2 regions of the Micromonospora sp. II genome follow, and region 1 is predicted to be linked to the other one. Evidence: riboswitches for the same ligand, from Rfam matches in the RefSeq annotation. Region 1 holds a riboswitch; the other holds the start of a gene.
The links. A riboswitch is a leader RNA that binds a small molecule or an ion and turns the genes downstream of it on or off. The one in region 1 is predicted to bind cyclic di-AMP.

Region 1 (3,203 bases):
GCCGAGCACCCGTACGGCTCGGCCGTCTACGGCTCGCGTTACCAGGGGCAGCGCGGCCCGACGCCGAGCCGGTCCTGGCAGAGCTGGCGCACCTGGCCGACGCGCTGACGCCGCCCGCAGTTGTTAAGAAGGGCCCCCTCCTCTACCGGAGGCGTTAAGAGGGGGCCCTTCCTTACACGCGGCCGTAGCTGTTGATGTCGCCGTCGTCGACCCGCTTCATCGTGATGGGCTTGCCGGACTGGGAGGCGTGCACCACCCAGCCGTCGCCCACGTACATCGCCACGTGGTGCAGGTCGCTGTAGTAGAAGACGAGGTCGCCGGCGCGCAGCTCGGCCCGGCTGATGCGCTTCGTCACGCCGTGCTGCTGGCGTGCGCTGTGCGGCAGTGAGACGCCGCCCTTGGCCCAGGCCGCCATGGTGAGGCCCGAGCAGTCGAAGTGGTCCGGGCCGGCGGCGCCCCAGACGTAGATCTTGCCGATCTGGGCGCAGGCGAACTTCACCGCCGCTCCGGCCGGGCCGCCGGGATAGCCGGCCGGGCAGGGCGCCGGGCGCAGCGGGCCGCCGCCGCCCTTGCCGTACACCTTGAGCCGCAGCTTCTCCAGCTTGGCGATCTCGGCGTCGATCTGCTTCTTCTTCGCCGCGAGCTGGGCCTCGGTGCGCGCCAGGCCGGCGATCATCTCGTCCAGCGGCTTCTTCTTCGCCGCCAGCTCGTCGCGCAGCGCGGCGACCGAGCGCACCTGCTCGTGCTGGCGGTGCGCGAAGCGGTCGAGCAGCTCCAGGCCGTCGACCAGGTCACCGGGTGAGCGGCTGCCGAGCAGCGCGTTGACCGTGGAGAGGCTGTCGGCCTTGTAGGCGTCGGCGGCGAGGCCGCCGACCTGGCCGAGCGCGGCGTCCACCCGGGCTTGCAGGGGTGCGATCTGCCGGCCGAGCGCGTCGGCCTGCTTGCGCCGCGCGGCGAGCTGCTCGCGTACGTCGTTGACCTGCTCGATGACCGGTTCGAGCTTGTTCCAGTCGCGGTCGATCTGGGCCTCGATCTCGGCGACCGAGGGTTCGGCGTGTGCCGCAGTGGCGCCGCCGGTCAGTACGACGGCGGTGCCGACCAGTGCGGCGAGGGCGGTGGTGAAGCGGGACCAGCGGGAACGCGGCGCGGCGCTGGACCGGTCGACCGACCGGTTCGACGACGGCCGCGGGGCATGGAGTGCCACCGGGCGTCCGTACTCCTTCTTCCGTACCGCCTACCGGGTTAGCTGACGGATTCGGGCGGGAAGGGAGCCGCCCTACCGCAGCAGCGCTGCGGATTCACCCCAGGTACCTGGTTCCCCGGCTCGCCCGGAGGCGACTCGGCGGTGTCGGACCGTCACCGACCGGGTTGGACGGTGAGACGTGCGGCCGACGATTCACCAGAGTAGGGACCACCGTTATCGATCCGCAACTTCCAGCGCCGTGACACTCCGTACGCGATCCAGCGCCACACCGCGCACGGAGGTGAAGTTTTCTTTCACGACTGATTACTTACTGGAAAGGTATTGACCGTCGCGGGTGTGCGGAGTGAGGGTGGAAACGCAGTGACCCCCATCCCTGTCCAGGAGGTTCGATGCACCTCTCCGCCCCGCCGTCGGGCAGACGGATACTGCTCGCCGCCGCCGTGGCCACGGCCACCGCGCTGGCGACCACCGGCCCGGTTACCGCCGCGCCGGACACGTCCGCGCCCGCGAGCGACCGGCAACAACAATACGCCGCCGCCGCGGCCGAGTACGGCGTGCCCCAGAACGTGCTGCTCGGTGTCTCCTATCTGGAGTCCCGCTGGGACACCCACCCGGGTCAGCCCAGCACCAGCGGCGGCTACGGCCCGATGCACCTGACCGACGCCGCGCACATCCTCGCCACGCCGGGCAGCGCCCACGTCGACGAGGACGAGGACCCGCGCGGCGACGACTCCCGGCCGCTGAAGCTCGACCCGGCCACCGCCGCCGCGCCGACGCGGGAGACGCCGCTGCCGAGCGCCTCGCTCCAGACGCTCGACGCGGCCGCCGCGCTCACCGGGCTGGACGCGGGGACGCTGCGCACCGACCCGGCCGCGAACATCCGCGGCGGCGCGGCGCTGCTGTCGTCGTACCAGAAGGCTCTGGGCGGGCCGGTCGGCGCCGGCACCGACCCGGCGGCCTGGTACGCCGCGGTGGCCCGCTACTCCGGCGCGGACACCGCCGACGCGGCGGCGGCCTTCGCCGACGAGGTGTACGACCAGCTCGGCCAGGGCGCCACCCGGACCACCGACGACGGCCAGCGGGTCACGCTCGCCGCCACCGCCGCGAAGCCGGACCGCTCCCGGCTGGCCCGCCTCGGCCTGCGCACCGCGCAGCGGCCGGACGGACTGGAGTGCCCGGTCCGGCTGGCCTGCGAGTGGATTCCCGCGCCCTACGAGCAGCTCAGCGACGACCCGGGCGACTACGGCAACCACGACCTGGCTGACCGGCCGAAGCAGCAGAAGATCGAGTACATCGTCATCCACGACACCGAGGGCTACTTCGGCCCGAGCGTCGACCTGGTGAAGCGGGCCGACTACCTGGGCTGGCACTACACGCTGCGCTCGGTGGACGGCTACATCGCCCAGCACATCAAGACCAAGGACGTGGGCTGGCACGCCGGCAACTGGTACGTCAACGCCAAGTCCATCGGCCTGGAGCACGAGGGCTTCGCCGGCCAGGGCACCTGGTACACCGAGGCGATGTACCGCACCTCCGCCAAGCTGGTCCGCCACCTGGCGCTGAAGTTCGGCATCCCGATGGACCGGCAGCACATCATCGGCCACGACAACGTGCCCGGCATCACCGCCGCCAACGTGGGCGGCATGCACTGGGACCCGGGGCCCTACTGGGACTGGTCGCACTACTTCGACCTGATGAAGGCGCCGTTCCGCGGCACCGGCACGGCGAAGACCGGCCTGGTCACCATCGACCCGGACTTCGCCACCAACCGGCCCGCGTTCACCGGCTGCAACCAGCAGCCGCCGGGCGTCCCGACGCCCACCCCGCCGGCGCAGCCGTGCCCCTCGCGCGGCTCCTCCGCGGTGATCCTGCGGACCGCGCCGAGCCCGGACGCCCCGCTCGTCAACGACCTCGGGCTGCGCCCGGACGGCACGCCGGACACCATGTACATCTCCGACCACGGCGCCCGCGCCTCGGCCGGCCAGACGTACGCGCTCGC
Region 2 (3,203 bases), on a different contig from region 1:
TCGGACAGCGCGGCGTTGGCGGCGGCGGTGACATGTCCGCACAGGACGTCGAGGGGCTCGCCGGCCAAGTCCGGGTCGATCGTCACGGAATCCAGCCGGCCACCCTGAACGGCGACCGCGCGGACCCGGCCGTCGGCTGCGGTGCCCTCGGCGCGCAGCAGGTCGCCCGGCTCGCCGTCGGCGTGCTCCGAGGCCCGGGAGCGCATCGCGGTGAGCGCCTGCTGCGTGCGGGTCAGCAGTTCGTCGATGCTCGCGGCCGCCGAGAACGGATCGTTGGTCATTTCCGCGCTTTCTTCACGTCTGAGCCGATCATCGTGACCCTAGCAACCGGCTCCGACGAATCGCGGTCAGCGGCCGTCACGGGTGGCGTCCGGCGCCGCGAGCAGGCCGGACACCGGCGGCGCGGCGTGTCGCGGGCGGCCGGACGCCCGGCCGGGTCGAACCGGCCGGGCGTCCGGACCAGATCAGCGCAGACGCAGCCGCTGACCGGGGAAGATCAGGCCGGGGTCGTCGCCGACCACTGCCCGGTTGCGCTCGTGCAGGGCACGCCAGCCGCCGTCGACGCGCTGCGCCACGGCGATCTCCGACAGCGTGTCCCCGCGCCGGACCACGTACGTCCCGGCCGACGGCTGCGGCGCCGCAGTCGTCGCGGCCCGCTCCGGCGCGGTCTTGCGCGTGGCGGCCCGCTTCGGGGCGGACTTCTTCGAGGTGGCCTTCTTCGGGGCCGCCCGCTCGGACCGGGTCGCCGCGGCGTTCGCCGAGCCGCCCTTCTTGCCGCAGACCGGCCACGCGCCGATGCCCTGGCCGCGCAACACCTTCTCCGCGACGGCGATCTGCTCGGACCGGCTGGCCAGGTCGGCGCGGGCGGCGTACTTCTGGCCGCCGTAGCCGTTCCAGGTGGCGCGGGAGAACTGGAGCCCGCCGTAGTAGCCGTTGCCGGTGTTGATCTTCCAGTTGCCGCCGGACTCGCAGCGCGCGACCGCGTCCCAGTTGACGCCCGCGCTGGCCGGTGCGGCCGGGCCGAACAGGGTCGCGACGCCGACGGCGGCGCCGGTCACCACCGCACCGAGAGCGGTACGGCGGCTTCGGGCCGAGTATGCAGTTGCCATGTGGATTCCTCCACGCCGACGAGGTGAGCTGTCGGGTTCGGGCCGAGGAGCCCGGCCGCCGGTGGCGGCTTCACCCCGAGGTGACGATGCACCGTGGAACGTGTGGTTCCCCCGCTCCCGCACGAGGTTCGGTTACCGGGGCCGGCGGCGGGATTTGGCGTTTCCGGCCCGCGGTGCCCGCGAATGCGAACGAAACCGACGCTAAGGACGGTTTGCGACGATCGTCCACTTCTTGTGATGGTGTTCACCCGGCCGGGCTACCACCTGTGGAGCTACCGTGGCAGGGCCGAGCAAGATCACGGGAGGGGCGGGACGGATGACCGATCACGGACACGAGCTGACCTTCGGCGGCTTCATCACGCCCGCCGCCGGGCAGCCCGACCAGGTGGTGGCGCTGGCCACGCTCTGCGAACAGGTCGGGCTGGACCTGGTCACGTTCCAGGACCACCCGTACCAGCCGGGCTTCCTGGACACCTGGACGCTGATGTCCTACGTGGCCGCCGTCACCGAGCGCATCCACCTGGCCGGCAACGTGCTCAACCTGCCGCTGCGCCAGCCGGTGGTGCTGGCCCGCAGCGTGGCCAGCCTGGACCTGCTCACCGGCGGCCGGGTCGAGATGGGACTCGGCGCGGGCGCGTTCTGGGACGCGATCGAGGCGACGGGCGGGCGGCGCCTGTCCCCCGGCGCGGCGGTCGAGGCCCTGGACGAGGCGATCCGGGTGATCCGCGAGGTCTGGGACACCGACCGCCGCGGCATGATCCGCGTCGACGGCGAGCACTACCGGGTGGTCGGCGCCAAGCGCGGCCCGGCGCCCGCGCATCGGGTGGGCATCTGGGTCGGCGCGTACAAGCCGCGCATGCTGCGCCTGGTCGGCCGCGCCGCGGACGGCTGGCTGCCCTCCCTGTCCTACCTGCCCAAGGGCCCCGACGAGCTGCCCGCCCTGAACGCGCTCGTGGACGAGGGCGCGCAGGCTGCCGGGCGCGACCCGGCCGAGATCCGCCGCATGCTCAACGTGACCGGCACGTTCGCGCGCTCGTCGGCCGGCTTCCTGGCCGGCCCGCCGGAGCAGTGGGTGGAGGAGCTGGCCGGGCTCACGCTGGAGCACGGCGTCACCACGTTCATCCTCGGCAGCGACGAGCCGCGCGCGATCCAGATCTTCGCCCAGGAGGTCGCGCCGGCGGTCCGCGAACTCGTCGCCGCCGAGCGCACCGCGCCCGGCAGCGGGGCCCGCGCGGTCGCCGACGACACGGCCGCCACCGGCGGCGCGGCCACGCTGGCGGTCACCCCCACCCCCGACCCGGGGGTACGTCTGAGCGCGCGCCGCCCCTGGGACGAGTCGACCCGGCCGACCGCCCCGCTGCCTCCGGCCGGCCAGGTCTACCCACCCCGGGGGCAGGCCGCCGGGCAGCACCTGGTGGACGTGCACGACCACCTGCGCCAGGAGCTGGCCCAGGTGCGCGACCTGCTGGAACAGGTCAAGCGGGGCGCCGTCTCGCCGGGCCGGGCGCGGGCGGCGCTCAACGAGATGACCATGCGGCAGAACAACTGGACGCTCGGGGCGTACTGCGCGGCCTACTGCACCATGGTCACCCAGCACCACGGGCTGGAGGACGCCTCGATCTTCCCGCACCTGCGCCGCTCCGAGGCCGGGCTGGCGGCCGTGCTCGACCGCCTCGAGGAGGAACACGTGGTGATCCACGGGGTGGTGGAGAGCGTCGACCGGGCGCTCGTGGAACTGGTCCACCGGCCCGGCGACTTCACGCAGCTCCAGGAGGCGGTGGACCTGCTCACCGACACGCTGTTGTCGCACCTGTCGTACGAGGAGCACCAGATCGTCGAGCCGCTGGCCCGGCACGGCTTCTTCCCCGGCCAGCTGTGAGGTAGCTGACTTTTGATTTCCTAAGTCAGGGGGTACCGTCGACGCCATGACGGACCTCCTTGCGCAGCGTGACTCCTGGTCCACCGCCAACTGCTCGATCGCCCGGGCGCTGGAGGTGGTCGGCAACCGCACCACGCTGCTCCTGCTGCGCGAGGCGTCGTTCGGCACCCGCCGCTTCGACGACTTCGCGCGGCGGGTCGGCGTCAGCGAGCCCG

Region 2: it holds a riboswitch for cyclic di-AMP, as region 1 does, so the genes downstream of both, A8711_RS15645 (transglycosylase family protein) here and A8711_RS20960 (NlpC/P60 family protein) in region 1, are expected to answer to the same signal.

Annotation. Positions count from the first base shown of each region.
Region 1 covers NZ_LYXF01000037.1:1,267-4,469, reverse strand. The annotation lists gene dcd (dCTP deaminase) at 1-108, shown strand, start outside; gene A8711_RS20960 (NlpC/P60 family protein) at 173-1,204, opposite strand; cyclic di-AMP (ydaO/yuaA leader) riboswitch at 1,218-1,355, opposite strand; gene A8711_RS20955 (N-acetylmuramoyl-L-alanine amidase) at 1,594-3,203, shown strand, end outside.
Region 2 covers NZ_LYXF01000024.1:868,959-872,161, reverse strand. The annotation lists gene A8711_RS15650 (YbaB/EbfC family nucleoid-associated protein) at 1-281, opposite strand, end outside; gene A8711_RS15645 (transglycosylase family protein) at 465-1,109, opposite strand; cyclic di-AMP (ydaO/yuaA leader) riboswitch at 1,108-1,253, opposite strand; gene A8711_RS15640 (LLM class flavin-dependent oxidoreductase) at 1,426-2,988, shown strand; gene A8711_RS15635 (helix-turn-helix domain-containing protein) at 3,035-3,203, shown strand, end outside.